One region of the Marinicrinis lubricantis genome, then DNA from elsewhere that is predicted to be linked to it. Evidence: a T-box and tRNA genes for the amino acid it is inferred to sense, from the RefSeq annotation. Region 1 holds a T-box; the other regions hold tRNA genes.
The links. The T-box of region 1 lies ahead of argS (arginine--tRNA ligase domain-containing protein). A T-box ahead of a tRNA ligase gene usually reads a tRNA of that ligase, here a tRNA-Arg.

Region 1 (8,016 bases):
CTGGCCAAAGACGTGTTCAGATTCTGTGCAGTCGCTCCTCGCAAAACCGGTAATTGCAGATCTATTTTATCGATTATCAGCATCGATTCTACTCCGTCTGGAAGCTGCACAGCAGTTGCTAATTCAGAACCGTTATGCTCCTTCATTGCGATAGAAAGCGGAGTAGGAAGAATATGTTCAACATCTGCATCCCTTACATCGTCTTGTGCCGCCGCAATATTAGCAAAGCTTTTCTGCCACTCTTCGATTAAGTCCTGCTGTTTGTCCGTATAATACATTTCCGACAATTTGGGATAACACAAGAGTCCTAGGCCAAGACAAAAAAGTAAGATGGGTATCCCATACCTGCGAATGGTTCTCATGATTCACTTCACCTCTATTCCTATAGTAAAGGGGCCGACTGAACAATTTCTATACATATCCTGTATAACAGCATCGCCTGAGTTGACACAATTTGCATTGAAACATTGTTCTTTAGAATTCCGTCTAAAGGAAAAAGCAAATACAAGCAAAGGAGCCTTTCTATGAATTCGAAATCAAGCCTCTCACAAATCACAATCAGCCTATCCTTGATCGTCATATTCATGACCGGATGCGGAAGCAATAATGAAGCAAGCCTCTCTGGAATTAAACAAGTCAATGAGCTGCCAGTTGGGAACAACATATCACCGTTGAATGAAGATACTATGATCGGCTCTTTGCTCCATATCGATAAGGAGCAGCGCAATTTAGTACTTGACATTTCGGAATGGGTTAATCGTGGAAAGTCGGAAGCAGTAGATATCATGCATTCACAGACGATTCATTACGACGATCTGACCATCTTCCAGAGTGAAGAGGGAATCATGAAGCCTGATGAACTGAAAAAGGGTCAGTCATTAGCAGTCTTTCCCGCATCAGATGCATCCGTTGAAATTCATGAGGGAGCAATCACTGCTGATCGAATCTTACAGCTCACCATGACTAGAGAAGAGAAGTTGGAACGCATCTTAGCCAGCGGAGATGATCTTCATACCGTTGTTTTGTATGAGGAGGGCAAGCTGCCGCCCTATGATGAGATAGATTTTGATAAACATGTGCCTGAAGCCTTTGCAGGGGGCATAGCCTGGATTCCATATACTGAAGGATTAGCCGTCGATTATAAGGAAGAGCTCAATATCGATAAGCTTCCCGTCATTCTTGTCTCAGACTGCAGTGATCCGGTATTCCGCACCCATTCTATAGAGGAATTGAAACAATGGTTTCAATCTCATCACCCACCCGAAACTAATTGTTAACTAAATCAAAGAGCTTTCTGAAGGAAAATCTTCAGGAAGCTCTTCTCCATGTGTGAACTGGTTATGAACGCTTGAAAAAGAACGGGACGTTTTCAACACCTGCGGTACGAGCGTAGGTAAACAGCTGGCCTTTATGATGAACCTCATGATCTTTGGCTAACTGCAGAAGGGCGCTGCCCGGCAATTTCATCCCAGCAAACTCTACGATTTGATCGAGCTGCTCAGCCGTAATCGACTCTAGCTGAGACTTCGTCAGCTCCGTCTGCTCCTGGGCGAGCTGCTTTAGTTCTGCCAAACTCCGAGCCTTTGGCGCTTCCACATTCGGATCTCTTTCTTCCCCTTTGACGATCCCAATGAAGAATAGGGTCGATCCTGTAATATGAAGAGCAAGCTCCGAGAAAGTCATGGCTTTTTCCCAAGGTTTATAATTCAGTTGATCCTCTCCGATACAATCCAGCAGTTCGAGCAAAGCTTTGCGATGGGGCATCCATCCAGCCACAAAAGTGTCTAATACGGTCATGATATAATACCTCGCCTTCTTCATGAAAAAGTAACGGCGACGATAGCCGCTCCCCTCCAATTATACCCATTTCGAATAATGCTGGGCAATACTACATACGTTCCGGAGCGGGAAGTCCTAGAACGTGCAGTGCATCACCTAAGATAGCTTGGAATTTAGAGGTCAGCCATACTCGAAAAGTTCTATGTTGATCATCTGCCTTCAGTATCGGACAGTTCGCGTAAAAGTTGTTAAACAGTCCTGCCAATTCATATGCATAACCGCATAGGATGTGCGGCGCCAGCTGCCTGCTCGCGCTGTACAGCGTTTCCTGCCATGCGCTGAGATGTCTAAGCAATGCAACTTCCTCCATTTTCAGCTCCGGCATATTGGGAATCGTGGAAGGCTGTATGCCTAACTCCCTAGCCTTATTCAGTATACTGACCGCGCGGGCATGTGCATACATCACATACACGCCGGTATTACCCGTAATTTCGGTAGCCTGCTGCAAATCGAAAACAACTTCCGTATGCAGATGAAACCGCAGCAAGTAATAGCGGATTGCTGCGGTTGCTAACTCCTTGCTGGACATGCCAGCATGCTCGGATCGTGCCTGCTCGATGACGCTCTCCATTCGTTCGATCAAATCATGAATCTTTATACCAATCCCCTGTCTTCCAGACATGGCATAAGATGATTTGCCTTCGGAAATATCGATTCCCAGCTGTTCCGCGGAGGCCGGACTTAACGAAACGACCCCGTAGCTGGCATGCTTCAGCTGCTCCGCTTGCTTCGCGTACCCCAGCGTCTGAAGCGCAAGCTTGACCATCGCCTGAGGATACTCCTGGCGAATATCGATGACGTTGACCACCATATCCGCCTCGCCGAAATTCTTCTCCCCCCCCTGCTGGCGCGGTCGTCCATAAACCGCCATCGACTGCCTTATATTTAAAATCACGTCCTAGTAATCCAAATTTCCATAGATGATATGCGATATCTTTAGCTGTATAGGTTAATATGCCATTCGAACGAACGAGCACCTTGTCGTAGCGATGATCCGATTCGGCTGTCTTCATTTTGCTGTCATCCACTTGTTTCAACACCCAGCAGCCTGCAAGCGGACCCGCTTCCTCTTTATGAAAAAGTGGCGTCTGCATCAACCGTTGAAAAGCCGCCTCCCAAATACCTTCTCTCACGATATCGCTTTCCCAAACCAACAGGTCGTGTTCAATACCAAATTGCTTTAGTTCGTCTATATGTTCCCGTACAATCCGTTCCGCTGTAAGCATCCCAAGCCAGGCCGTATTGTTATCACCTTCCTCCAAGGCATGCAAAACCTCTATCCGCTTTTCACTCAGCTCTGGGTTCTCCGCGTACATCTTATTTATTTTGGCATAGAGCTCCCAGCAGTAGTCCCCAAAACGATGATGCTTGGCGGTTTGTGGAACATGCAGCAAACCTACAAGCGTGTCCGCCAATTGGTTTCCTAAATCATCGATGTAATTATGGACCTCCACCTGACAACCGATTCTTCGCAGCATTCGAACCAATGTGTCACCAATACAAGCGTTTCTTAAATGTCCGATATGCGCCGATTTATTAGGGTTGATCGATGTATGCTCGATGATCACCTTTTGAGCGGGAGCTGCCGGCAGTTCGAACTGAATCTGTGACCAGCGTCCCCAGTCGACAAACATATTGATAAAACCTGGCGCTGCCACCTCGGAGCGCTGGATCAACCGCATCAAATCAGCTTGATGGTCAAGCGCTGTTTTGATTCGCTCTGCAATATACATCGGCGGCTTTTTGAACACCTTAGCCAGCTGCATCGCGATATTGCTGGAATAGTCACCTTGCTCGAGACGGACAGGCTGTTCAATCTGAACTTGAACCAAGGAAGGCTCGGAAGGCTCCTGCCCCATTTCACCGTAAATATGCTGCACTGCATCTTCCATTTTCGAAGCGATCCAATCTTTGATCATTACTCAACCTCCTTAATATAAAAAAAGCAGCCCCCGTCTCTATATAGAGACGAGAGCTGCTGTGCCCCGTGGTACCACTCTTGTTGCTAAACCTATGTCTAGCCACTCCGATGGGATAACGGTTTTCGCCGGGACCTATTCCTTCCTCTTTCAGCAGTCCATCTCCTGGGTCCGCTTCATCATTGGCTCTGTACCGGTTCGCACCACCTCCGGCTCGCTGTAACTAGACGCCAATTATTACTCTCCCAATCATAGAGTTCTTGTTAAATTTTGTACTATTATATCCTTTTCCTTAAAAAAAGCAACCACCTAGAAATATTTGTTTTTTATTTGTAAATTGTACCAATTATTTGGGTAGGAAGCTGACATCCGTTGCTATATATTAGTATGAAATTGAATAAGACAAGGAGTTGGGGGCATTTGAGCTTAATTGAAACGAAAGGATTGCAAAAAGTGTTCCGTCAAGCGGTGAAAGACCCTGGATTGGCTGGAGCGATCAAGCACTTGTTCGTGCAGAAATACAGAGACAAGCACGCAGTGGAAGGCATCGATTTAACGATTGAGGAGGGTGAGACGGTAGCCTATGTCGGTCCGAACGGAGCAGGAAAGTCCACAACCATTAAAATGCTCAGCGGAGTTCTTGTTCCTTCCGGCGGTGAAATTCGAGTTGACGGACTGGTGCCATACAAACAGCGGATGGAGAACGCGCAGCGAATCGGTGCAGTGTTCGGTCAGCGTACCCAGCTGTGGTGGGATATTCCCGTTAGAGAATCTCTCAATTTGCTGAAGGATATTTATCAGGTGCCTGATTACACCTTCAAACAGAATCTCGATATGTTTACCGAGCTGCTCGGCATGGATCAATTCCTTCATTTATCCGCACGTAAGCTGTCTTTAGGACAGCGTATGCAGGCCGATTTAGCGGCAGCGCTGCTGCATAATCCGAAAATCGTATACCTCGATGAGCCTACGATCGGCCTCGATGTAGCGGTAAAGCATAGAATTCGCGATTTTATAAAAGAAATGAACCGGACGAAAGGAACCACGATGCTGCTGACTACGCATGATCTCGGGGACATTGAGGATCTGTGCGAACGCCTCATTATCATTGACCATGGACGAATCATTTACGACGGCAAGCTGCAAGAGGTGAAGGATGCCTTCGCCCGTGAGCGTACCATCCATACGCAGCTGAGCTCACCGATTCCCGACGCGGAGGAACTGTTTCGAGATTTACCAGACATCTATGTCAGCCGTCCGGATGAAAGCGCGGCAGATGCGAATGTGATGCTGTCCATCCGCTTTGATCGGTTTCACTGCACGGCCAGCGACATCGTCAAACGGCTGATGAATCGTGCCGAGGTTGTTGATTTTCGCATCGATGAACCGAGTATCGAGGAAATCATCCGCCGCGTTTATGAAGGACAGCTCGATTCCGCTGCACTATCGGAATCAGGAAAGGGGATTGCCTGATTGATCACACCGGCCTTCAAAAAATATATCACGCTAGCGCTTTGCGCCATGCAAAATACACTCGCCTACCGTCTCTCCTTTATACTCAATTTCGTCGCTAATTTCATCAGTTTAATCGCGATGTATTGTTTGTGGCAGGCCATTTATACCGAGCAAGACCAGCTTGCCGGGTTTACTTGGGAGCAAATGCAGGCGTATCTGATCATCACTTTCTTTGTCAATTCCATGCTATCGTATTACTCGGAATCCAATATCACCAGCAAAATCATCGACGGCAGCGTGATGATGGACCTGCTGCGGCCGATTCAGTTTCAAAAAGCTCGCCTCGCTGAAACATTAGGTGCCTGCGTGCTGGAAGGATTGCTCAGCAGCATACTGATCGGTCTAGGGGCTATATTCGCCTTTGGCATATCTCTACCGCATGACGCCTTGACTCTGCTGTTGTTCGCGCTCAGTATGCTCTCATCGATCTTAGTAAAGTATGGGATCGTCTATTTATCGGCTCTGCTCTGCTTCTGGACGACGAGCGGATTCGGCATTCATTGGGCACGGACAGCCATCACGAATCTCCTTTCAGGCGCTCTCGTGCCTCTGGCGTTCTTCCCTGCCTGGCTGCAGCATACGGCGATGGCTTTGCCGTTTCAAGGTATTGTCAATACGCCTGTGACCATCGGCCTTGGCATGAGAGGGACAGCTGAAGCGATAGGACTTATCGCAATTCAATGGGTTTGGATCGTCCTGCTGTGGCTGCTAGGACACTGGATGTGGAGTCGCGCCGTTCGTCAAATCACGATTCATGGAGGGTAGCATGCGGATTAAAAACACACCTCGTCGGCTGTTTTATTTATACTGCCGCTTATACAGCCAGCAGCTGAAAGCGATGATGGAATATTCCGCCGATTTTTATATTATGGTCGGTGCTGCTGCGCTGACGCAAATTACCGGTTTTCTGTTTCTTTGGGTGGTTTTTTCACGAATTCCAGACATTCAAGGCTGGGGTCTGTGGGAGGTCGCCTTTATGTACGCGATGATTTATGTCTCGGAGGGTGTCGGATCCTTATTCTTTGAAGGAACCTGGCGGATGCTGCGGCTGGTGAATATGGGGGAATTGGATCGATATCTCGTACGGCCGGTACCGCTCGTGCTGCAAATCTTCTGCAACGGAATCGGCATGAACGGTCTAGGGAACATCGTCATTGGTGGAACCATTATCGGCATATCGCTGGCGCACATCGACATCTCATGGAGCTTGCAGACGATCTTGATGGCCATTGCCTTATTCATCTCTGCTATGGTTATTCGAATAGCGATCAATTTAGCGGCCAACTGCTCGGCATTCTGGATTCGCAGCAGTGGGAACGCCTTTCCGATCATGATTCATAATTTAGGAGAATTCGCGAAATATCCGATCACCATTTTTTCTATGGGCTTGCAGTTATTCGTCTCGATGGCCGTTCCTTTTGCTTTCGTCAGCTTTTTCCCGGCAGCTGCCATCTTTGGCAAGGAACCTTGGAGCTGGTGGGGAATGCTCGGTCCGATGGTTGCGGTGATCTTCGTTCTGCTCTCGCTGCTCATTCTGCGCATCGGTCTGAGGCGTTATGAAAGTGCGGGAAACTAGGGAATTTATAAAAAATTGCGGCTGTCGTCCCTTCAAGGGAGCGACAGCCGCTTTAATTTTACAAGCTCTCTTTCGGATTCCATCCCTTCAGCACGTTCTCAACCGTCCACTTCGCTGCTTCTTCATCCGTCAGCTGTCTTCTGTCTTCGTTTACAGCGACTCCGGGGCCGGTATTGTTATATTCAAAGAAACGCGCATCTTTGTAAGAGAATCCAGACATATCTGTCCAGCCTTGCGGATGAATATGGTCGCCCATGTACGTATTCATGAACACGACACTGCCGATCGCATCCGGATTGCCGCTTGGGTGCCAAGGTCTGCCTAGGTACACCGTTCCAGGCGCAGCATCACTCGTCAACCTGCTGTTCAAGAATAGGTAGCCATATGGCTCGGTAATCATCGTGCTGGCTGCAGTGATGTAACCGTTATTCGTTTCGGAACCGCGGTCATAGGAGTGAATTTGCGTTTCCTCGAATACCGCACTGGCTCCGCCGAAAATAAAGTCGACATCCCCTTCAATATAGCACTGGTAGAAATACTGTGTACCTGAATTTGTGTACAACGTATCTTGATTGCCAATGAATCTTACATTTTTATAAAGCTGTCTTTCGCCTTTCGTGTAGGCTGCAACGGCCTGCTTGCCTTCTACTTCCAGCGACTCGTCAAATGAGTTTTCAATCGTCAGCTGCTCAACGCTAATATCATTCGCATAGATGAACACCGTCGCGCTTCCGCTCGTACCGTACGTCCCGCCTTCCGGCCGTTCTCTTCCTGCGTAATTGTCATAGGTAATCACGGTATCTGTGCTGCTCTCGCCAATCAAATGAATGAAAGGCTTATCGGCAGGAATCGTAACAACTTCCTTATACGTTCCGTTCTGGACAAAGATCTCTACCATTTCCTGATTATTCGCAGGAACCGCGTCGACTGCCGCTTGTACCGATGTATAATCACCGGAGCCGTCCTGTGCTACAACGATCCTGCTAGAGACCTCGCTTAACCGCTTTGAATAGTCTTGGATGACCGTCACTTCTCCTTCCGCAAGCGTTCTGCCATACATGTCCATGGAAGCTGTGCCTGCCACTTCAACATATACTTTTCCCGGGTAATAACCGGTTGATTTTGCCACCTTCAAAAGCTGCTCGGCATAATTGCCTCCCCAGGAAT
Region 2 (8,016 bases), on a different contig from region 1:
TCCCGCGTAATCGATGGATTCTCGGACTTGCGCGCAACTTTATCGATTTCATCGATGTAAATAATGCCGCGTTCCGCCTTCTCCACATCATAATCGGCTGCCTGAATGAGTTTCAGCAAAATGTTCTCTACATCCTCACCGACATAGCCTGCTTCCGTTAAAGAAGTCGCATCAGCGATAGCGAAAGGCACATTCAAAATTCTTGCGAGCGTCTGTGCCAGAAGCGTTTTACCGCTGCCTGTCGGCCCAAGGAGGACGATGTTGCTCTTTTGAAGTTCAACATCCTCCATCTTATTCTTGGAATTAATCCGTTTGTAGTGGTTATATACCGCCACGGACAAAGATTTCTTCGCATGTTCCTGACCAATGACATATTGGTCCAATATCTCACGGATCGCTTGAGGCTTCGGAATTTCCTTCAAGTCAAACTCTTCCTCGTGCCCCAATTCCTCCTCGACGATTTCTGTACATAGCTCGATACATTCATCACAAATATATACGCCAGGTCCTGCAACTAATTTGCGCACCTGATCTTGAGATTTCCCACAAAAGGAACACTTCAGCTGACCTTTTTCATCATTAAATTTAAACACGCAATCACCTCTTCTACTTCAGATCAGACGGATTCAACACTTGATCAATCAAACCATACTCTCGGGCTTCTTCAGCTGACATAAAGAAGTCGCGGTCTGTATCTCTTTCGATCTTTTCGAGAGGCTGACCGGTTCTTTCCACATATATTTGATTCAGTTTCTGCTTTGTTTTGATGATCCAATCGGCATGAATTTTAATATCAGCCGCTTGGCCTCTAACGCCTCCAAGAGGCTGATGAATCATCACTTCGCTGTTCGGCAGAGCGAATCTTTTGCCCTTCGCTCCCGCTGTAAGCAGCAAGGATCCCATGCTCGCCGCAAGTCCAACGCAGATCGTAGATACGTCCGGCTTAATGAACTGCATGGTATCAAATATCGCCATACCCGCCGTAACGGAGCCTCCAGGTGAATTAATATACAAGTGAATATCTTTCTCTGGATCTTCTGCTGCTAAAAAAAGCAGTTGAGCCGTTATTACATTTGCGACCTCATCATCAATGGCGCTGCCCAAAAAGATGATTCGGTCTTTCAATAATCTGGAATATATATCGTACGAGCGTTCGCCCCGATTCGTTTGTTCTACTACGATAGGCACCAAATTCATTGACCCAACACTCCTTTTCATCCGTTCCTCTTCAGCCGTTACAGAACACGGCCATACGGAACATCTTTTTAGTATTTTACCACGCACAGACAAGGCAAAGCAAAGATGCGAAGCACGGTTGCCAAGAGGATTGCGAGTGTAAAAATAAGGCACGCAACTTTAGACGTTCGTGCCTTATTTTTATGTGAACCGATTTGGTTTTATAACTATGCTACCGCTGGGACGCTTTTGCTTTCAGCAACAAGCAATTCAACGGTTTTGCGAATGAGCAGATCCTGCTTCAAGCTGTCCAGGTTGCCATTCGCTTGAAGAATGCTGCGGAGCTCATCTACTGGACGTTGATACGCTTCGGCGAGTTTCTCTAATTCAGCGTTCAAATCTTCTTCCGTCGCTTCGATGTTTTCCGCTTTCGCAATCGCTTCAAGAACCAGGTTGTTCAGAACGCGTTTTTGCGCGTCTGGCATCATTTGTTCTCTCAGCTGCTGCTCGTTTTGTCCGGAGAACTGATAGTACAGCTCAACTGTCAAGCCCTGCATTCTCAAACGGTTTTCGAATTCGCTGAGCATCGCGTTCAGCTCATTCTCGATCATCACGTCTGGAATTTCAACCGTCGCGTTCGCAGCTGCTTTTTCAACAACTGTATTTTCACGATATTGCTCTTCCTCACGCTTCTTGCTTTCAGCAAGCTTAGATTCGATATCCTTCTTGTACTCTTCGAGCGTATCGAATTCACTTACGTCCTTGGCGAATTCATCATCTAATACCGGCAGATTTTTGCGCTTAATTTCGTTCAACTTCACTTTGAATACGGCTGCTTTACCTTTGAGGTTCTCAGCATGGTATTCTTCTGGGAAAGTCACGTTGATTTCTTTTTCTTCGTCCTTCGCCATGCCAACGATTTGCTCCTCGAAGCCCGGAATGAAAGAACCTGAACCAAGCTCAAGGGAATAATTTTCCGCTTTTCCGCCCTCGAATGCTTCTCCGTCTACGAATCCTTCGAAGTCGATGACGGTGGTATCTCCGTTTTGCGCAGCACCTTCTTCAACGACGACCAATTCTGCATGACGTTCTTGCATTTTTTTCAGTTCTTCTTCCACTTCTTCCGCTTTGACAGAGAAATCTTTCTCTTCAATTTCAAGTCCTTTGTACTCACCTAAAGTGACTTCAGGCTTCACTTGTACTTTTGCCGTGAAAATGAAAGATTGACCTTTCGCGAATTGCTCTACGTCCACTTCAGGACGATCGATCGGCTCGATACCTGCTTGCTCAACAGCTTCTACGTATGCGTCTGGAAGCAAAATATCAATTGCGTCTTGATACAAGCTTTCTACGCCAAACTTCGCTTCGAACATCTGGCGAGGTACTTTACCTTTTCGGAATCCTGGAACGTTCACTTTCGTAACTACTTTTTTAAATGCCTTGTCCAATGCTTGGGCAACTTTTTCCGCTTCCACTTCAACTTTCAGTACACCCGTGTTCTTCTCTAATTTTTCCCAATTTGCGTTCATTTTATGCTTCCCCTCCAAAGTCATCAGCACTTGCTAAGTTTTATAGTAACCCTTAATTGTTGTTATTCACATCCGAGTAAGGATCTAAACCCCATGGTAAGCAACCACTATATTATAAGAAAAACCTTCATTGCCGTCAATTCTTGGTTGACCAGCCATACTTTTATCTGTAGTTTTTCTTGCCGATGTTCGCCGCATTTTCTCGGATGCAGTTTCTCTGTCCATACTTACGAGCGATAGCTGAAGGCTTGACCGAGTACTTCCTTCAAGATGGAATAACTCTGAAACCACTCATCGCCTTCGCCTTCATACACTTGATACATGGCTGCGATCTCCTCCGCGCTTCCCTGGGTCTCCATCGATTGATCTGCGACATAATGAAGCGCACAAGCCCAAATTTTTTGTCCTCTCTCATCCTGTTCCATCAATTCGTTATAGATGGCCGTTCCATAAATACAGGAAAGAAATTCCTTCCATGTTTGCTCTGCGAAATAAGCAAGCGAAGGATGATACACCTCACATACCTCTTGGACCTTGTGAAAAATGCTCTGAATGGCCTCGGGATAATCCTCCCACTTCAGCGGTGTTTGTGAGATCGTCAGCTCCACAGTTTCTCCAAGCCGTTTCATCGTTACTTTCCCTCTGGCTCCACGCTGCTTTAAGGTCTGCAGTACTTTGAACTGCAGCATAGGATGAAGCCTCGTCTGCTCTACCCAATCCTTGAGCCGGCTGTTCAAATCTTTCTGCTTTATGTGGGCGAGCTGCTCCAGTGCGATCCATTTTTTTTCGAAGGACGATTTTCCCGTCAATGTCTGAAGCAGTCCTGTCACCCACTGCTGATCTGTATGTACCTTGCTGTCGATATGCTTTTTAAGCAGATCTTCCTCGGTCTCGTCTACCTCTTCCTGCTCCGCAATAACGGCATCCGGGAACTGTTGGTCCAACCACCCTAGCAGCATAGACCATTCGCCTGCGGTCGTTTCGTCTTTCCCCTCACATTCCATTAAAAAACGAAGCAGTTCCTTAGCTTCGGCATATTTCTCGGTCTCCAGCATCCGGGTAAGCTCGAACTGATAATACTCCACGGTTTTAGGCAGGAGGATTACGTTTTGCAGCGTTTCCTTTTGAATCTCATCCACCACCTATCGATAGTCTGTGCATGAACCCTTGCATAACCTTGCAGTACCTATTTATCGCCAAAGGATAAGGATAGGTAATTATATCATTCGCCAACCCTTATTTCTTTGTGATTATAATGAAGATTACACCGATATGATTTTAAACTAGACAAAACCTATGCCACCTATTATAATATTGAATTGCTGACAGTCAAGAAACGTGACGTATCTTATATTTTCAGAAATTAACAGTTGATCTTTAATATCGAATGTGTTAAGATACTTCTTGCGTCTGATTGAGACAACTTGTCCCAGTAGCTCAGCTGGATAGAGCAACGGCCTTCTAAGCCGTGTGTCGGGGGTTCGAATCCCTCCTGGGACGCCATTCTACATAATTTATGTCGGACACAATACTTACATACGACTTGGACAGCAGGAAATGAAATCGCCGAGCTGTTAAAAACCTCTAAGGAATTGAATCTTCCCTTGGAGGTTTTTTTGTTTGTTTCCAAAACAGCAGCTTTGATACATGATTTTCAGTATTTGTCAGAAAGTGTGTGATAAATTACACTACATGTTATTATTTATTAATGAAAGCATAATAATAAGCTCCGCTGAATATTTCAAACTCTTATACCATCCTTAGGATTCTAGGAGGAACTCAAATGGAATGGGACTACAGTCTCTTCAAACTGATCAATGATCGTGCAAACGATGTGAGTTGGCTGGGCAGGTTATTCGTGGATGCCGCTAACTATGGAGATATCTACTTCGTATTGAGTCTGGCCGTTATTTGGATTTTCAATCACAAAATTTCTGTGTACGGAGTTGCAGCTGGAGTGGGTGCAGTCCTGATAAGCCGTTTCGTGTCCATTTTCTATTACCGCAACCGTCCATTTATCGATCATGAAGTCAATCAGCTGCTGCCGCATATTGAAAGCAATTCTTTTCCAAGTGATCATGCCGCAGCCGCTTTTGCCATCGCCACAATGCTGTACCTCTTCTCTAAACGGACCGGATTGTTTTTCTTATTATGTGCGAGTATTGTCTCTTTTGCTCGCATTTGGGTCGGAAAGCATTACCCTCTGGACGTGATTTGTGGAACGGTGATCGGCATCACCCTTTCCGTTTTATTATTCCACTTTCTTGAAAAAACGAGATGGTACGAACTCGCAACAGGCAAGTGGAAATCGTTCCGCAGAAACGCAGAAACCGAAGTGAATGGGATGAGATAAACCGGAACAAAACAGAGCATAATTACTTTATTACTTCATGAGAATCCTAATGATAAAGCGACCAGCGAAAGGAGTTTTTATCTTGAAGGTCTTCATCGTCGGGGCAAACGGCCAAATTGGCAAGCTGCTGGTGAACCTATTAAAAGAAGATGCTGAGCATCAAGTTAGAGTAATGGTGCGGACAGAGGAACAGTTGATCAATTTTGAACAGATGGGTGTAGAAGCCGCACTAGGCAACCTCGAAGGCACCGTGGAGCAGCTTGAAGATGCCGTGAAAGGCTGCGATGCTGTCGTTTTTACAGCAGGGTCCGGCGGGCTGACAGGTTACGATAAAACACTGCTGATCGATCTGGATGGAGCTGTGAAAATGATGGAAGCGGCTGAAAGAGCAAATGTAACACGATTTATTATGGTCAGTGCGATTCAGGCCCACAACCGCCATCATTGGAATGAGCATATTAAACCCTATGAAACAACTATAAATTGAGTTTTTGGCGAATAACTATCCCTCAAGGCCTAAATCCCAAGAACACCTTCTATAGCTTATGAAAATGAAAAACATCTGCAAGCGCAAGTTTCCTTATCGTAAGATACGGAAATTGCCCTTTCAGGTGTTTTTTTAAAATGCATATTGTCAAATCATTTACATTTGTATATATTGTATATAAAGTATATATACAATGTAGTTCTATAAGAGAGGTTATTGCATGCGAATCATCATCTCGAATCATTCGAAGGAACCGATTTATGAGCAGATATATGCTCAAATTAAAAAACAAATTTTGACCAATGAACTAAAAGTCGGCGATCCACTGCCTTCGATGCGTGCGTTGGCGAAGGATTTAGACCTAAGCGTCATTACCACCAAGCGCGCTTATGAAGAACTGGAAAAGAACGGATTTATTTATTCGATTGTTGGAAAAGGGTCCTTCGTATCGGAGCAAAATCATGAAATGATGAAAGAGAGAAAAATGAAGGTCATTGAGGAGCAGCTGCTGACTGCCATTCAAAATAGTAGAGAAATTGGATTAAGTCTTACAGAGTTAAAAGAACTGCTAACCATATTGTATAGAGGAGAAGAGTGATGGAAAATGTCATTGAATTTAATCATGTACATAAGTCGTTCCGCAATTTTCAATTAACAGATTTGAGCCTGACTGTCAAAAAAGGATTTATTTCTGGATTTATCGGTGGGAATGGCGCAGGAAAATCAACCATCATCAAATTGATGATGAATTTATTGCAGCCTGACAGCGGATCGATTTCGATGTTTGGATTGAATTATTCTGAACATGAAAAAGAAATCAAACAACGCATCGGTTTCGTCTATGATGAAAATGTCTTTTATGAGCAATTGACATTAGCGGAAATGAAACGAATGATTAAACCTGCCTATCGGAATTGGGATGATGATGTATTCCAACATTATGTTCAAACCTTTGAACTGCCGCTGCATCAGAAGTTTAAAACTTTATCGAAAGGAATGAGCATGAAAGCTTCATTAGCGATCGCTTTATCGCATCACGCTGAATTAATTATTATGGATGAGCCTACGTCTGGATTAGACCCGATGATCCGCAGGGAGTTGTTAGATATTTTACGTCAGCTTATCCAAAACGGAGAGGTCACGATCATCTTTTCAACACACATTACAACGGATTTGGATCATATTGCCGATTATATTACGTTTATCCATCAGGGTGAGCATATGTTTACGAAGACGCTTTATCAAATTGAAGAGGATTACGCCATTGTCAAGGGTGGATTGGAATTGCTGGACCGGGAAACCGAGCAAGAGTTTGTCGCTATTCGGAAATCGAAGCACGGGTTCGAGGCATTAACCGCGAATAAATCTCGCGTAGAGCAGATTTTTGGCGATATGGTGTTACTTGAGAGGGCATCGCTGGAGGACATCATGTTTTATACTAAGAAAGGAGGCGAGCAATATGCTTAATTTATTGCGAAAAGATGTATTTTTACAGAAAAAGACACTTCTCATTTTACCTGCGGCCTTGTTGGTTTATTTATTTTTAGATGTCTCCATGATTTGGGTAGGTCTTGTTTTTTGTCTCGTCATCATTATGAACGCATATATTCAGGATGAAAAATCTTCCACCCATATGCTGCTTAATTCATTGCCTTATTCTCGCCGTGAAATCGTAAGCTCCAAATACATTGCAGCGCTCTTATTTACGTTCATCGTTGTCGCTACCATTTTTCTTGGCAAGTTCGCGATTCACAGGGAAATCATGGATTGGAAACAATTGCTGTTGATCGTGAGCATCGTGATGATATCGATCTCTTTGATATTCCCATTTTCTTATCAGTTCCAAAGCCGATACTTATATACTGCTTCGATCGTTGCATTTGGCATCTATTTGTTCGTTATTAACTTTGTCATCCCCAATTTAAACGATCGCATCCGAGGGTTGACGAAAACGTTATTGGATTTACCACATTTCGATTTTTATTTGATCACTTGCGTATCCGCTATTGTGCTGTACAGCGGTTCGTGGATCTTGTCTATTCGTATTTATAAAAACAAGGTTTTTTAAAAGAAGATACAGGCCTTACGAGGGAGGGGTGTTAAATATGAAGGCTGCACGTAAAATCATTCGGTTCATCCGCTCACGAAGCTGGCTGCCAGCAACTCTAGCTTTTCTGGTCATACAATTGATCTTCATTGTCTTTGAGATGACTTCGTGGATGCCCAATTTCCGAGAGGGGAACGTATTTGAAAGAGTTGCCGAGACTTCATTTTTTACGGAATCTTTTACTCCATACAGCAAACCGGAGCTAAACTTATTAACTGCATTTTTTACCGTTACATTAATCCCATCCGCGATCATAAGCGCACTCTATGCCACCTTTTCCAAAAAGCGCAGCACGAGCTAGCCATTCCCAATTGGCTCATACCGCAGCATTCCTTACGATTGGCTGGATGGCTAATATGCGGTC
Region 3 (8,016 bases), on a different contig from region 1:
AGAATTAATCAGGATGCGAGTTTCGCCTGGCAGCTCCTGATCACGGCCTCCGCTGAAGAAGAACGTTACGTGCGGATATTTTTCGGTCTCTGCAATTCTAAGCTGCTTCTTTCCATGCTGTACCAAAACTTCTCCAAATGTATTATCCAAATTTTTCGGGGAATATGCAACATATCCTCCGACGGATTCACTGAACAGTGTCATACATACATAGAAAAGATTCTTCGGTGCTTTTTCGCCGCGGTCGAATCCGCGGAAGTCTTCGTTGGTGAAGGCGAGTGAAAGCTGAATCGCACGATCCGGACGGAAATTAAAGAAGATGACGGCATCGTTAGACTCTACCAAGCCTGGCGAATTGCCGTTCTCGTCCACGATAACCGTTGGTACGAAAAATTCATCATATACCGACTGCTCATAGGATTCCACGATCGCTTGGACTGGATCGGTATACTGAGGTCCCTCGCCGTATACCATTGCGCGGTACGACTTCTCCACACGATCCCAGCGCTTATCGCGGTCCATCGCATAGTAACGTCCTTGAACCGTCGCGATTTTGCCGATGCCCACTTCTTTAATGTAGCTGCACAGGCGTTCCATATAGTGTTTCGCACTGTCCGGCGCCACATCGCGTCCATCCAAGAAGGCATGGATATAGACTTCCTCCAAGCCTTCTTTTTTAGCCAAATCAAGCAGTGCAAAAAGATGCTCGATATGGCTGTGTACGCCGCCGTCCGATAATAGTCCGTACAAGTGAAGCTTCGTGCCGTTCTCTTTGGCATGACGCACGGCTTTCAGCAGCGTTTCGTTATCATAAAATTCGCCTTCGCGAATCGATTTCGAAATTCGAGTCAGGTCCTGATACACGATCCGGCCCGCACCGATGTTCAAATGGCCTACTTCGGAATTCCCCATTTGTCCTTCCGGCAAGCCTACCGCTTCACCGCAAGCGGTCAGCGTCGTATGCGGAAAGCTGTTCCAGTAGCGGTCATAATTCGGCTTATTCGCTTGTGCTACTGCATTGCCTACCGTTTCTGATCTAAGTCCGAATCCATCCAAAATAATCAGCGCTACAGGTTTTGGCGCAGTCATCTTATTTTGCCCCCTCAACTAATTGGATGTAAGAAGCTGGTTCCAAGCTTGCTCCACCCACAAGAGCTCCATCGATGTCGCTTTGGCCCATATATTCAGCAACATTCTCCGGTTTTACGCTTCCGCCGTACTGAATGCGGATTTTTGCAGCTGTATCCGCACCGAAAGCGGCAGCCACTTGCTCACGAATATAGGAGATCACTTCATTCGCATCCGCAGAGGTGGAGGATTTGCCTGTGCCAATCGCCCAGATCGGCTCATAAGCAATCACCGTTTGCGCCGCTTGCTCTGCAGTCAAGCCTTTCAGTGCAGCGTCGGTTTGCTCCTTGCATACGGATTTCGTCTGACCCGCTTCTCTTTCTTCCAACTTCTCGCCGACACAGACGATCGGTGTCAGTCCATGCTTGAATGCCGCATGTACTTTCTTATTCACAGTCTCATCGGTCTCCGCGAAGTAAGCTCTGCGTTCGGAATGACCGATGATAACATAATGAACACCTAGATCCTTCAGCATGACGCCGCTGATTTCACCGGTAAACGCGCCTTGATCTTCCCAATGGAGATTTTGCGCTCCGATTTTAATCGAAGTGCCCTTCAATGCTTCCGTTAATGCGGGAAGGCTGGTGAATGGCGCACAGATGACGCTTTCTACGCCTTCGATTTCCGCTTTGCCCTTGACTCCTTCCGCGAAGCTAACTGCTTCTTGGACGGTTTTAAACATTTTCCAGTTGCCGGCAATAATCGGTTTTCTCATAAGTTCACCACTTTCTATATTGTTCGAACATTCATAGATTCTTCGTCTTACTTATCGTTCAATGCAACGACGCCCGGAAGCGCCTTGCCTTCCATAAATTCTAGAGATGCTCCGCCGCCTGTCGAAATGTGATCCATCTCTTTAGCCAAACCGAATTTCTCAGCTGCGGCAGCAGAATCGCCGCCGCCCAATACGGTATAAGCCGAAGTTTCTGCACAAGCCTGTGCAACGGCTCTTGTACCGTGAGAGAATGGCTCGATTTCAAATACGCCCATCGGTCCGTTCCAAACAACGAGTTTGGAATTTTTGATGACATCAGCGTAAGTTTCACGCGTTTTCGGTCCGATATCAATACCTTCCCAATCTGCAGGGATGCCGTCGATACCGACAATTTGCGTGTTCGCATCGGCACTGAAGTCATCTGTCACAACAATATCCGTCGGCAAGTAGAACTTCACATTCTTTTCCTTCGCCTTATTGATGAATTCCAATGCGAGGTCCAGCTTCTCGTTGTCTACCAAAGATTTTCCGATTTCATGGCCTTGCGCCTTCAGGAACGTATAAGACAATCCGCCGCCAATCAGGATGTTGTCAGCGATGTTAAGCAAATTCTCGATGACGCCGATTTTGTCTTTTACTTTCGCTCCGCCGACAATCGCAGTGAAAGGATGCTCTGGGTTGGATAGAGCTTTGCCCAGCGTAGACAATTCCTTCTCCATCAGCAAGCCGGATACAGCCGGCAAGTGATGAGCAATGCCTTCGGTCGAAGCATGTGCGCGGTGTGCAGCACCAAACGCATCATTCACATAAAGATCTGCGAGTTCAGCGAATGCTTTCGCAAGTTCCGGATCATTCTTCTCTTCTCCAGGATAGAAACGAACGTTTTCTAGAACGAGCACATCGCCATTTTGCATATCGGAGATAAGCGCTTGAACAGCGGATCCCGTTGCTTCATCCGCCTTTCTTACAGGCTTGCCAAGCAGTTCAGCCAATCTTTCCGCAGCAGGCGTAAGGCGAAGCTCTTCAACGACTTGTCCTTTCGGTCTGCCTAAATGACTGGCCAAAATCACTTTTGCTCCCTTTTCAATTAGGTATTGAATCGTTGGAAGCGTCTCTCTAATCCGAGTATCATCCGTAATTTTGCCATCCTGCAAAGGTACGTTGAAATCAACTCTGACGAACACTCTTTTTCCTGCGACTTCCACATCGCGAACACTTTTCTTGTTCAATGGATTTCTCCTCCTTATAATCACCTGCTGAAATCGCAGCACCAAATGGGTACACGTAACACTAGAGCAGGTATGAATATCTATTGCACAATCTCTGCTCCATCCGAAATTTCCGTTCGGAATTTTTCTCTAAATTTATGGTTTAAGGTTCTTAGCCAAAATGCCAGATTTCAAACAAAGAGGAGAATTGCTTCTCCTCTGTCATGTTTGTTCTTGAATTGTATGATCGATTATAGACCTTTGCTTGCGATGTAAGCAGCCAAGTCAACGACACGGTTGGAATAACCCCACTCGTTATCGTACCAGGAAACAACTTTCACCATGTTGCCGCCTACGACCATCGTGGAAAGAGCGTCGATTGTGGAGGAAGCTGGGTCACCATTGTAATCGCTGGATACAAGCGGCTCATCGCTGTAGTTCAAGATGCCTTTCAATGGTCCGTTAGCTGCTGCTTGCAATGCGCCGTTTACTTCTTCAACGGTAACTTCTTTGCTCAGCTCAGCAACAAGGTCTGTTACGGATACGTTAGGTGTAGGAACACGCATTGCCATACCGTTCAGTTTGCCTTTCAGTTCAGGCAATACAAGGGAAACAGCTTTTGCAGCACCCGTAGTGGAAGGGATGATGTTCTCAGCAGCTGCACGAGCACGGCGAAGGTCCTTATGAGCAAGGTCCAACGTACGCTGGTCGTTCGTGTAGGAGTGAACGGTCGTCATCATACCTTTTACGATTCCGAATTGGTCATTCAGAACTTTTGCGAATGGTGCCAAGCAGTTTGTAGTACAAGAAGCGTTAGAAATGATCGTGTGAGCAGCTGGATCGTATTTATCTTCGTTAACGCCCATAACGATTGTAATATCTTCGTTCGTAGCTGGAGCAGAGATGATAACTTTCTTCGCTCCGCCTTTCAAGTGAAGCTCAGCTTTATCTTTTGCTGTGAAAATACCAGTGGATTCAACGACGATTTCAGCACCAACTTGTGCCCAAGGCAATGCAGCAGGATCTTTCTCTGCAAATACTTTGATGGATTTGCCGTTAACGATCAAAGCGCCGTCGCCAGCTTCAACAGTTGCATTCAATCTGCCATGAGTTGTGTCATATCTCAGCATGTGAGCCAAAGTTTGAACATCGGTCAGATCGTTGATTGCTACAATTTCCACTTCCGAATTGTTTAACGCTGCACGGAACACGTTGCGTCCGATACGTCCAAATCCGTTAATACCTACTTTTACCATCGTAATTCCTCCTAAAGGTTTTAAAGTTTTATATATTTCAAGACGAGACATAAGTCTCATCGAGAATGTAACGTGAAGTTATGATTCAACTATGATTTCGGCAGCTGCTTGATCGGTGACCAGAACATCCTCATGTCCAAACCGAAGAACCGCTGCAATGGCTTTGCCTTTGCTCTTCCCGCCTGCAATGCCGATAACGACTTCCGTTCGCATAATATCTTCGATCCTAAGGCCGACCGTCGGAATATTGTGGACAACCCGCCCCTGTTCATCGAAGTAATATCCGAATGCTTCCGCCAAGGCTCCATCCTTCTTCAAGAGTTCCAGACCGCTGGCTTCGGTTTTACGCCGTTTGGCCATAGTCATAGCATCCCCGATCCCGTGAAGCACAATGCGAGCTCTACGGATCACATCAATAATTTCTTGAATGTTCGGGTCCTGCATCAGCGTATGGTAAGCTTCTTCTCCCAGATGATCCGGTACGTGAAGTAAACGGTAACTGCAGCCGGTCTTGGTCGCCATGATTGAAGCGATGGTGTTGGCTTGCAGCTCTACTCTCTCGCCTAATCCGCCTCGGGCCGGAACGAACACATTTCCCTTCCACTGTGAGGAAACATTGAGTCCATTCGCAACCTCGGCCATGGTGGATCCACCGGCTACGGCGATAATATCATTCGCGGCAGCAAGCTTTCGGAACACTGAAGCTCCGGCACGGCCTAATTCCTTCTTCACCAATTCGGAGCCATCGGAATCACCCGGTACGATGACTACCTGCTTCAATCCGAATTTGTCGCAGATTTGCTTTTCCAATTCAGAGAGGCCGAATAACTCTTTGATGTACGGCTGAAAATCATCAAGCAGTCTCTTCCCGTTCTCACTAAGCTTCATTCCGATGCTTTCCGTCTCCAGAAGGCCTTGTTCCTTCAGAATGTCAATCTCACTGCGAAGCGTTCTCTCCGTCATATCCAACAATGCAGCTAAATTTCTACGGCCGATGACACCTGACAGCATGACATGATGCAAAATGGTATACCGTTTTTTCAAGGTCTTCATGAGATCCGGCACGAGTTGTTTCTGAATTTCTATCCATTTTTGCACCTAAAAATCAACTCCAGCCATCTTTTTCAGTTGTTGGACTCGTAATGTCCCGCATCTACATTTTGCGTCCCGCTGTCATCTTTATTTTATGAAAATTATTCTGAAAAAGCAAGCTATTATTTTCCTTGCGCGTCCTCTTGATTTTTACCTTAACATCCTTTAAAATTAATTTTGCTGTCACGAAAACAGCTGCATGTGCGCTCGTGGTCCAATGGATATGACGCAGGCCTCCGGAGCCTGAGATCGAGGTTCAATTCCTCGCGAGCGCGCCATTACATTTTTGCCCTGATCGATTTGTTTGTATTCAACTTTATATTTTTTTGATCATAGTTTGACCTTTCTTGACCTTTTATCAAATTTTAGATATGATAGATACATAGTCGTTTAAAGCTTCATAAACATGTGAACCCTATTGAAGCAACCTATTCGTAATATATAAAGGAGGAACTTCCATGAGTTATATTCCTATGGTCGTCGAACAATCCAACCGAGGAGAACGCGCTTATGATATTTACTCCCGTTTGCTCAAAGACCGCATCGTGTTCCTAGGAACGCCGGTGAACGATGTCGTTGCGAATTCGATCATCGCTCAGCTTCTGTTCCTAGCTGCAGAAGATCCAGAGAAAGATATCTCGCTGTACATCAACAGCCCCGGAGGTTCGATTACAGCAGGGATGGCGATCTTTGATACGATGCAGTTTATTAAGCCGGATGTTTCCACCATCTGTGTCGGCATGGCCGCTTCGATGGGTGCGTTTCTGCTAACTGCTGGAGCTAAAGGCAAGCGTTTCGCTCTTCCGAACAGCGAAGTGATGATTCATCAGCCTCTGGGCGGTGCAGAAGGTCAAGCCAGCGATATCGAAATCAGAGCAAAACGCATCTTGAAAATGCGCGATAAACTGAACCACATTTTGGCCGAACGTTCCGGTCAGCCGCTGTCCAGAATTGAAAAGGACACAGATCGCGACTACTTCATGAGTGCTGAAGAAGCGAAGGAATACGGTTTAATCGACCAAGTCATCGAAAAAATATAAATATACCAAGTCAAAGCTGTCTATGTAGGCAGCTTTTTTATTTGTTGCACCTTCCCCCGAGGATGTATGCTGACTCACCAAAAAAACCAGGTGCATATCTGCACCTGGTTTTGCAATAGATCCAGCTGTTTATTTGTCCTGCAGCGGATAAAATATCACACTCACTGGCAATGAGGATCCAGCAGCCGGGGTTAACTGTATACTGATCTTCTCATCTGCCTCCGTGGTTCTAGCGATCAGCTGTGCACCATCGTACACACTGAGGACACCGGATTTAGGCACCATCTGTGGAATGCCGTTGACGACAACCGGTCCTTTATAATTTCCGCCGCGCGGCATGATCAATACCGCCATATTGCCTGGATTCTCCAGCTCAATGTTGTAGATGACCCCATAATTGCCCATGAGCGAGGTCTCTATTCCCCTCATCGGATCATATCCAGTCATGAACGTATCCAGCTTGCCGTCTCCAATTGTAAGTCTCTGCGGTCTCGATTTATCCGGCATGCTCAGCTTCATATTCACTTCAGAGCCTGTAAACGTACCACGAATGTGCTTCACATAAGGGAGATCCGGATACAATGAAAGTTCATCCGCGTCATCTCCTGGGCGAAGTGCTGCGAATATATATTCCACCGCACCGTCACTTTCCACATCATACAGTACGTTGAAACCTTGGGCAGGATACATTCTTGGCATTTTCACATACACTGCAGTCTCCCCAGGAGCTAAAGTAAATGAATTTTCCGTCTTGTTATCCAGCAAGAAGTCCATCGCTGCATGCTGTCCGAACAATTGAGCATAAAGGGAAGGATACACTTCTCCTTTATTCGTCGTCTTGACCGTTACATTATGATCGGATACATTTTTCGCAAAAATATAGAAATCCGCTTGTTCCTCCATACCGTTCAAGTGATTCGCATACAATCTGGCTTTACCGATCACCGTATCGCGATATAAAATACCATGCTGTGTTATGGTTTCCGGACTATCGCTAAATAATATTTTGCGCTCGGTTTGGACGCTGCGATTATACAAAATTTCATTGACGGATTGGAACAGCCCTCGCTGCGCCCCAGAAATCTTGATGGCTGTACCCGGTTCACTATAATAAAGCGGAAATTCGTCTTCCGTTAAATACACTTTTTCCGTGACCTTAATTTTTTGGGTGTAGACCTTGCTTTCCGCACCTTTAGAATCGGTGACCTTCAGACTGATCTTGTACTCGCCCGCTTCGAAGAAGGCCTGCTTCTTCCCTTCCCAATTCAGATATGAAATGGCATCTCCATCAGGGTCATAGCTTAAATCGATGTAGCGGATCGGCTCGCCAATCCGATAAACCTGCTTGTCAGTGGCGAATTTGGCCACCGGCAGTGTGTTTCCATTCACTTCGTCATACACATTGTCCGGGACGGACGTATAATACATTTCAACTCTTTTGAAATCCTTATTGTACGTATATTTCGCACCCGCGATATCGGCCAGCCACGTCAATTTCACCATGAGGCGATTGTTGCGGACGAGTGCAACCGAATTGTATGGAACGATGGCTCCATCAACGAACGCAGTATTGCTTG
Region 4 (8,016 bases), on a different contig from region 1:
TTGAAGAGCTGTTCCGTTTCGGACGAAAGGAAGCAACCGTACAAGCAGTACTTGCCCCCTTCATGACGCTTATTATGATGGCAGTCATGGTGATCATTATCGGTTACGGCGGCTACCGTGTCGCATCCGGAGCGTTAAGCGCAGGCGATTTAGTCGCTTTCATTTTATATGTTTTCCAAATCGTCGTTCCGTTCAGCCAATTCGCCAGCTTCTTCACCCAGCTTCAAAAGGTGCACGGTGCCTCCGAACGTCTCATCGAAATGATGAATATGTCTGAGGAAGTCAAGCAGGAAGGGAGAGAAATTCCTCATTCGGCGGATCGCTCCATCCTATTTGACCACGTTCGGTTCGCCTATAACGGAGAAGAAGAAGAGGGTGTCTTGAAAGACATCACCTTTACGATTCCCGAACGGAAAGTAACCGCCATCGTCGGTCCAAGCGGCAGCGGGAAGACAACGATCTTTTCGCTTCTAGAGAGATTTTATTCCCCTCAAGAAGGAACGATTCTGTACGGCGGAAGATCGATAGCGGATTTCTCTTTAAAGGCCTGGCGTGAACAAATCGGTTACGTGTCTCAAGAAAGTCCTCTGCTTGCAGGCACGATACGAGAAAATATTACCTACGGCCTTGAGCGAAGCGTCGCATTGGAAGAGGTAGAAGAAGCGGCACGGATGGCGAACGCCCATGAGTTCATTGCACAGCTGCCGCGCGGTTATGATACCGAGGTTGGGGAACGTGGCATGAAGCTGTCTGGCGGACAGCGGCAGCGCATCGCTATTGCCCGCGCTATTCTTAGAAATCCACGCATCCTGCTCCTAGACGAAGCAACCTCCAGCCTCGACAGTGCCTCCGAGCACGAAGTACAGAAGGCGCTGCAAGCCTTAATGGAAAATCGTACGACGGTCGTTATCGCTCACCGCCTCTCCACCATAGTCGGTGCCGATCAAATTATCGTACTCGAGTATGGCAAAGTAACGGGGGCCGGAACGCATGATCAGCTTTTTGCTACACATTCCCTTTACCGAGAACTGGCGCGGAAACAGTTCCAGACCAGCGGAAGCTTCACATAGAGAAAAATACAAAAAAACCGTCCGAGAATATTCTCGAGACGGTTTTTCGTATGTTGCATATTACAGCAGTTTATTCGCTCTCATCAAATTAACAAGCAGCTTTGCCGTTTCTGCACGTGTAATTCTAGCGGTTGGATCAAAGATCAACAGCGGATCCTGCTCAGGATCCGAATTCGGAACCAATTTACCCTGCATCAGCTTCTTGCTGTAAACTGCTTCTACCGCTGCTCTCGCATAATAGTTAATCGTACCGGAATCCGTAAATACTTTATCCAGTTTTGTCTTCGCCGCATCATAATTGGTATTCATTTTCAAGTTCATCGCATAGGCAATCATGATCGCAGCTTGCTCACGCGTTACCGGGGAATCCGGTGCGAACTGCTGAATACCCACACCGCGGACGAATCCATTCTGTCCGGCAGTCTCAATATAACGATAATCCCAATATGGGCTTGCATAAATATATGGTGGAACATCATAGAACAAACGGTTGTTTGGATCGTAGTCCAATGGGATATCTAGCACCTTCACAAGCGCCTGCGCAAATTCTCCTCGGGTCGTAGGCTCATAAGCGCCGAATTCCCCACCGCTCTTCGAATTCATAATGCCTTTTGCAAACACGATCTCCATATCATCTCTGGCGAAGCCGTGATTTTGTGTATCGTCGAAGCCAAAGTTGTTATAAAACACCGCATAATAGCCAAATTGATCCATGGATGCCGTAATGGTGTGCGACTTGGCATTGACTTTACCGCCAATATTCGTCCACTTCATCGAGCGTGCATCTTGGTCATAACCGAATCTCCAGATCGACAGCTGATTGGCTGCCACATCGCGAATATTGGAATCGTATTGCAGCGTAATCGTTCCGCGCACCGTTGGCTTCAGCCAATAGTTCCCTTGGCGATTCCAAATATTATATGTCGTGTTGTTGCCGTTTGGATTCGTAATCTGCAGCTCTTGTCCGTAATATGGATGCATGCCGTTCTGCTGTACATAGCCAGGCTGTGTGCTGTCATAGTAACCGGCGTCAATCCAATACAAATTGCTGGCATAACCGAAATGGTAAGGAACGGTCAGCATGGAACTCATAAAATTGCCCATCGTATGAATTTCTGAAATCGAACCCAGGTGGCTGACGGTTTTTTTCGTCCGTCCATCCACAGGATCTGCAATTCCAGCCAATACTCTTTGCGAATCAAACAGCTCTACTTTTTGCGTCGTATCGTTCACCGGCGTCAGCATCGTGCCTTTAGGGAATTGAATGCTTACCGCTTTGTTGAACATATCAATTTTCCCTCTCGAACCGATTTGTTCACTGTACTGCGCACCTATAGTGTTCGAATTCGCATATACGACTTCAAATTCATCTTCAATCTCGTTCTCTCCAATAATAATCGTATATTCGATCGTATTAGAGCCTTTTTTCAAATCATAAATCGTACCTGTAAAGTATTCCGTATTGTTCTCGGTCACTTTTTCAAGTACCGTATCCTTGCCAACTATAACGCTGTCCGCACCTTCCGCGGAAATTTCTACCTTCAAGAAGTTTTGATTAATAACCCGCTCCTGAGGCAGTACCGGCGATAAGATTTGGTATGGCGCATTGCTGCGTACCACCGTCAATGGCACCGAAGTGCTCACTGGACCTTTTGTCGCCTTAACGACAATCGAGTTCGCACCCATATTCAAAGGCAGATTGGTGATGCGGAAATAGCCCGGCAATCTGGATTCAGTAGTAATCTGAATGCCGTCCACCGTCATAGGCAGTGGAGTTTGTATAGAACCGTCGCTGTTGAAGGAGATTACGAAGAACTGCTCCCCGTCCAGCATGACGATTAATTTATCCGTATCGGCTGTACCGATTAAGATATCGGCAGTCTTCTCGGTCGTATTGTACGTATCGGTTACAGATGCATCCTGCACGAATTTTTGATCCGGATCGCTGATATTCTTTGTTCCTGTTGTGACCACAGGGACAGGGTACGGCTTCTTAATATCCGGTGCGTCGTCCGTATAGTAGTAAACCGTAATACGTGTCTCTACCGGAATCCCTTGAGCCGTACCGGATACGACGACCTCATTCGGCCCTTGAGCCAAAATATTCGTCAGCTGATTCGGGTTAGTAGAATCAGCATTCACTACACTGAACGTACTATTCGTTATGTCAATGTTCGCATGCACGGCAATCCCGTTTACGCGAACGACAATGCTTTGCTTCTCCGCATTGGTAACGAAATTGAACAGCTTCCCTGTGAAATTCGGCAAGGTTGGAAGCGTATAATTGTCTCCATCATATATACCGTAAAGTACAATCGAAGGTACTGGAGTGTAATTGATCGAGATCGGCAAATAATTATCAATATTCGATCCATCTTGGATGGAGAAGTTCAGTGTCATACTGCCAGTGAACGGCAGGCTGTTGATTCGAATCTTTTTAGAGCCTTGACCTGGTGTCGTGTTAGGGTCAAATACCACATAATCCGTACCAGAGACCAATGTCTTTGTGACACCGTCTTGTGTGACAGAGACGGATGGCGTAAAGTCTCCTGCATTGTTCTGAACAGATACCAACGCGTAGATTGGCAGGTTCGAAATCGAAGAGGAGAAATACCCTGCTGTACCGCCCGTATTGTTGGAAGGATCGACTCCGAAAATTTGCTGCACATTGGCAATCGATGCCTTCGAGCTATCCTTATAAGTAAAGCTGACCATCGAGCTAAACGGCTGACGCTGCGTACCGCCATCATAATAGTCACCATTTAGAGTGAAGCGATACGTTCCGTTCGTATTAATGGGCCAGCCAGCTGATGCAGTAACGGCCGAAAGATCTATGAAATACGTATAGATTTTATGGCCGCGGCCATCATCGACCGGTGTTGAAATGGTGATTTTCCCAGCCAACTGCGGATCACTCGTCGGAATACTGAATACTCCAACATTGTCCCGAATTAAATCAATCTGCGTAAACTGCATAGCCGGATCAATGCCAGAACTTGCTGGAATCGCAATTTCACCCTTCAATCCAAGCGGCAGACCGTTGGCAGAAGAGACGACATTGCCTCCGTCGATTTGAACCGCATCATTCGCGGCATTGTTTGCATCACTCTGCATAAATACGTTATACATTGCGCCTGGGCCATCAATGTAAATAATGCTTCTTTTAATTTCATACAACCTTGTATTCGACGTTGCCTGAATAATTAACGTATTCAGACCAGGGGTCAAAGCAAAATTAGAAATGGAGAATGAATTTTGCCCGTAAGCTGTCGCATTCACCCCATTCACACTAACGGCATCGGCATTCTCCGTTTGAATAATGAAGAACTGCGTTGCATTGTTTACATATACGGGACTCGTTGAATTTAAAGGAACACCGTCATTGATCGTAATACTATGAATGACAGGTGCGTTGTCATAGTAAACGTAACAAATTCCCTCTACTCCATTTGGAGTCGTAATTGTAATTTTGTTCATGCCGACAAAGAGCTGTACATTACTCAGCGTAAACTCCTGCCCTGTCGGTCCGGATTTCACCGGTGTTGCGTTTGGATATTGGCTTGGCGTTCCATTCTCTACCCATTGATTACCGGAATCGAGTACCATTTGCTGTACCGTATAGGATAACGTGGTAGGTACGGTTTGGGAGAAAGTCGCGCGAAATTCACTAATAATGTTACTGTTAACAGGATTGCTCTTTGCGCCATCAGGTGTACTGCTGTATGCCGGAAACGTAAAGTAGGCTGCAGGAGCCGCTTTTACGGGCATTTGCACAACCAATGTCATAAGCAATGCCATAACGACAAGGAGACTGACAAAACGACTTGTTTTACTGGATAAACTCATATTTCCTCCCCTATCTCATTTTATAATAGATGTATAAGACATTTATCGGCACCAATTGAGGAAAAGTTTATCTCCATTGGTAAGAAATCATTTGGTACTTCTAGGAAAATTTTTTCTCCACATCATGATTTTGGTTTTCATTTTGCGCCGCTGCAGGAATGGAAGATTTTTTTCACAGCCCGACCTTTCATCATGTTCACAAATTTGCTATAATAAAACAGTCACGCGCCCGTAGCTCAGCAGGATAGAGCGACAGTTTCCTAAACTGTGCGTCGCGGGTTCGAATCCCGCCGTGGCGCGCCAGATTCATTTCTTATGAATTCCCGGAGCGAACGAAGACCGCTTTATTCAAGCAGACACAGCGTGTTTTTCTGATGGTGACAAATGAATCAGCCATAAAGACATGATCCCTGCTTGCGATGTAGCAGGATTTTTTTGTTTTTATCAACGACACCGAACGAACCTTTTTTATTCAAGAATGGCTCGTTTTTTTATTCCCTCTCTTCCCCGCCACTTTATTCCATATCATGTGGAAATCACTAAATATACCATTTCCAATCTGGAAAGGAGCACAATTTATGCCTAGAAAGCATAAGAAAATGACATTTGCAGACTTTTTGAAAAAGTTTATTTTTATTTCCATCGGAGCAGTAATGATGGCCGTCGCTTTGGAGTTATTTTTAGTACCCAATCAAGTCATCGACGGAGGCATCACAGGGATATCGATCGTACTTTCCGAAGTCACACCGATTCAATTAGGAATTTTCATCTTCTTCCTCAACATCCCTTTTCTGTTCATCGGCTATAAGCAAATTGGCAAAACATTCGCCTTCTCCACGCTGTACGGCATTGCCTTAATGTCGATCACGACGGCTATGCTGCACCATGTTGATCCCTTCACGGATGAAAAAATACTCGCGGTTTTATATGGAGGCTTGATCTTAGGCGCAGGGGTTGGTCTAGTCATTCGCTTCGGCGGCTCACTGGATGGAACGGAAATTGTCGCAATCCTTTTATCGAAAAAATTTAAACTGCCGGTCGGACAAATCATTATGCTGATCAATGTCTTTATCTTTATTACCGCCGGCTTCGTATTTGGCTGGGATTCCGCGATGTACTCCATCTTCGCCTACTATATTGCCTCGAAGGTCATGGATATCGTCGTCGAAGGTTTGGAAGAGTCTAAATCAGTCACGATTATTTCCAGCGAGTATGAGGAAGTCTCGCAGGCGATCATCGATCGGCTTGGCCGCAGCACCACATATATTTATGCTCGCGGCGGTTATTCCAAAGAGGAAACACAGATGATTTACTGTGTCGTCACAAGGCTCGAGGTGGCTAAATTGAGATCCATTGTCCAAGAAATCGACCCATCCGCCTTTATCTCCATTCAGCACGTATCGGATGTGCTGGGGGGAAATTTCAACAAAAGCGGTATACATTAAAAGCTACTTGAATGATTGTTTCGATAAAAAAAGGCCTTTGGAAGATACATCTTCTTCAAAGGGCCTTTTTTTGCCTAGGTGGATTGTTTTTCATCCGAACCGCATACTTCGGTTAAGCTGGTTTGAGTTCTAGTATTTGTTTCAAATCGCCGCGTCCAATTCGATGCTTTGCCCATTCGGGAATGGGATGCGATTGTGCCGAATCATCGGAATCAATATAGCACATATCTACCTGAGCCGCTTGTGCTCCAGCCAGATCGGTCACATGATCATCACCGATCATTAATGCCCGGCTTAAATCAACGCCGTACGTCTGCGACAAATATTGAAAGAAACGCGGGTCCGGCTTGGCGCAGCCTGCATCCGATGAAATAGCAATGCCATCAAACAAATCGTAGAGCTCCAGCAGCTTGAGCTCAGGTTCTACAAAGGCCCTCTGGCCATTGCACAGGACGTAAACCGATTTCCCCTGCTGTTTCAATGTTCGGAGGAGCTCTGGAACTCCATCATATACTTGCAGTCGATGCATCGTTAACGCTCTGTACAGCTTTGTGCATGAAGCCGCTAACGATGTTTCTATCTGATGGCCATCCCGATTCTGCAGCGTTTGAAAGCAAGCCTCCATATCATAATCCGCTACCTCGACTTTTCCCTCTTCTTCATGACGAAGCAGCTGCTCCTGCTTGGCCTGTTCAATGTGAAGCCGCAGTTGAATCGGAGAATAATCGCATTCGTTATAAGATAAATAAATCGATAAATCCTCCCAGACGGCTAAATCGTCATCACTCGTTTGAATATCAATAATCGTGCCGTATAGATCGAATATGTAACTGGAATACATGGTGGTAGAGTCCTCCTTTTATGCTCCCTCCATTATACCGGAAATCAGCGCATAAAACGGGGTCCCTCTGCAAGTAATGTATGGTGTCGTTGCCAAATCCTTTCCAGTGCTGCGTACATCTTCTACTGCTTACCGATCAACAAAGACAAGAGTCCGGCTGCAATGAGCGGTCCCACCGGCACTCCTTTAAACAAGGCGACTCCTAATATCGTTCCGATTAAAATACCGGTCACAATGAGCGGATTCGCACTCATCAGTGAGACGCCTCTCGAACCCATGTAGGCTACAAAAATGCCAATTCCAATCGCAAGCAGCGACTGAATGTTGGTGAAACTTTTGGCCATATCTTGAAAGGTAATTCTTCCGCTCGCAATAGGAGACATGACGCCGATCGTCAAAATAATGACACCAATCGTAATGCCGTGCTTTTCAAGAAACGGAAATGCTTTGTCTGCGTGCAGCAAGCGAAGCAGCAGCAATACAACCATGGCAATCGTCACTGTCGCATTCTTGCTGACAATGCCTAGCGCCGCTAACAGCAGCAGCGTAAGCGCTGGAATATCAATACCTGCCATAAGCCTTTCACCCCTCTCTTATTTCCTTTTTCCTTCACAACCTTCAAAATCATTACCGACTCTTAGCATAACTCCATACCTTCTCTATCATACTCCTTACATATCCGAAGAAAAACTACCCTGAAGCTGAAGCTCTATGCTTGCATGCACCAAAATGATGCTTTAGGTTACAATAAGTAAAAAAGGAAAGGAAAGATCCTCATGCTAAACCGTAAAACGGTACAGATCGCAGGACGCCC

Region 2: it encodes a tRNA-Arg, which carries the amino acid that the T-box ahead of argS (arginine--tRNA ligase domain-containing protein) is inferred to sense. The anticodon was not compared.
Region 3: it encodes a tRNA-Arg, which carries the amino acid that the T-box ahead of argS (arginine--tRNA ligase domain-containing protein) is inferred to sense. The anticodon was not compared.
Region 4: it encodes a tRNA-Arg, which carries the amino acid that the T-box ahead of argS (arginine--tRNA ligase domain-containing protein) is inferred to sense. The anticodon was not compared.

What each region holds. Positions count from the first base shown of each region.
Region 1 covers NZ_JBHSQV010000184.1:8,827-16,842, forward strand. The annotation lists gene ACFPXP_RS19995 (class D sortase) at 1-362, opposite strand, end outside; gene ACFPXP_RS20000 (hypothetical protein) at 525-1,277, shown strand; gene ACFPXP_RS20005 (DinB family protein) at 1,339-1,797, opposite strand; gene ACFPXP_RS20010 (DALR anticodon-binding domain-containing protein) at 1,889-2,461, opposite strand; gene argS (arginine--tRNA ligase domain-containing protein) at 2,424-3,758, opposite strand; T-box leader at 3,801-4,020, opposite strand; gene ACFPXP_RS20020 (ABC transporter ATP-binding protein) at 4,179-5,231, shown strand; gene ACFPXP_RS20025 (ABC transporter permease) at 5,232-6,038, shown strand; gene ACFPXP_RS20030 (ABC transporter permease) at 6,040-6,849, shown strand; gene pelA (pectate lyase) at 6,908-8,016, opposite strand, start outside.
Region 2 covers NZ_JBHSQV010000181.1:383-8,398, reverse strand. The annotation lists gene clpX (ATP-dependent protease ATP-binding subunit ClpX) at 1-593, opposite strand, end outside; gene clpP (ATP-dependent Clp endopeptidase proteolytic subunit ClpP) at 607-1,197, opposite strand; gene tig (trigger factor) at 1,404-2,705, opposite strand; gene ACFPXP_RS18650 (hypothetical protein) at 2,933-3,844, opposite strand; tRNA gene ACFPXP_RS18645 (tRNA-Arg) at 4,132-4,208, shown strand; gene ACFPXP_RS18640 (phosphatase PAP2 family protein) at 4,489-5,058, shown strand; partial or broken gene ACFPXP_RS18635 (NAD(P)H-binding protein) at 5,141-5,527, shown strand; gene ACFPXP_RS18630 (GntR family transcriptional regulator) at 5,766-6,143, shown strand; gene ACFPXP_RS18625 (ABC transporter ATP-binding protein) at 6,143-7,012, shown strand; gene ACFPXP_RS18620 (ABC-2 transporter permease) at 7,005-7,613, shown strand; gene ACFPXP_RS18615 (YfzA family protein) at 7,651-7,953, shown strand; gene ACFPXP_RS18610 (hypothetical protein) at 7,969-8,016, opposite strand, start outside.
Region 3 covers NZ_JBHSQV010000149.1:647-8,662, reverse strand. The annotation lists gene gpmI (2,3-bisphosphoglycerate-independent phosphoglycerate mutase) at 1-1,089, opposite strand, end outside; gene tpiA (triose-phosphate isomerase) at 1,091-1,843, opposite strand; gene ACFPXP_RS11590 (phosphoglycerate kinase) at 1,891-3,072, opposite strand; gene gap (type I glyceraldehyde-3-phosphate dehydrogenase) at 3,303-4,307, opposite strand; gene ACFPXP_RS11580 (sugar-binding transcriptional regulator) at 4,386-5,405, opposite strand; tRNA gene ACFPXP_RS11575 (tRNA-Arg) at 5,603-5,677, shown strand; gene clpP (ATP-dependent Clp endopeptidase proteolytic subunit ClpP) at 5,858-6,439, shown strand; gene ACFPXP_RS11565 (stalk domain-containing protein) at 6,569-8,016, opposite strand, start outside.
Region 4 covers NZ_JBHSQV010000027.1:17,893-25,908, reverse strand. The annotation lists gene ACFPXP_RS03440 (ABC transporter ATP-binding protein) at 1-1,070, shown strand, start outside; gene ACFPXP_RS03435 (S-layer homology domain-containing protein) at 1,131-4,916, opposite strand; tRNA gene ACFPXP_RS03430 (tRNA-Arg) at 5,142-5,219, shown strand; gene ACFPXP_RS03425 (YitT family protein) at 5,495-6,361, shown strand; gene ACFPXP_RS03420 (HAD family hydrolase) at 6,474-7,202, opposite strand; gene ACFPXP_RS03415 (DUF441 domain-containing protein) at 7,325-7,777, opposite strand; gene ACFPXP_RS03410 (alpha/beta fold hydrolase) at 7,979-8,016, shown strand, end outside.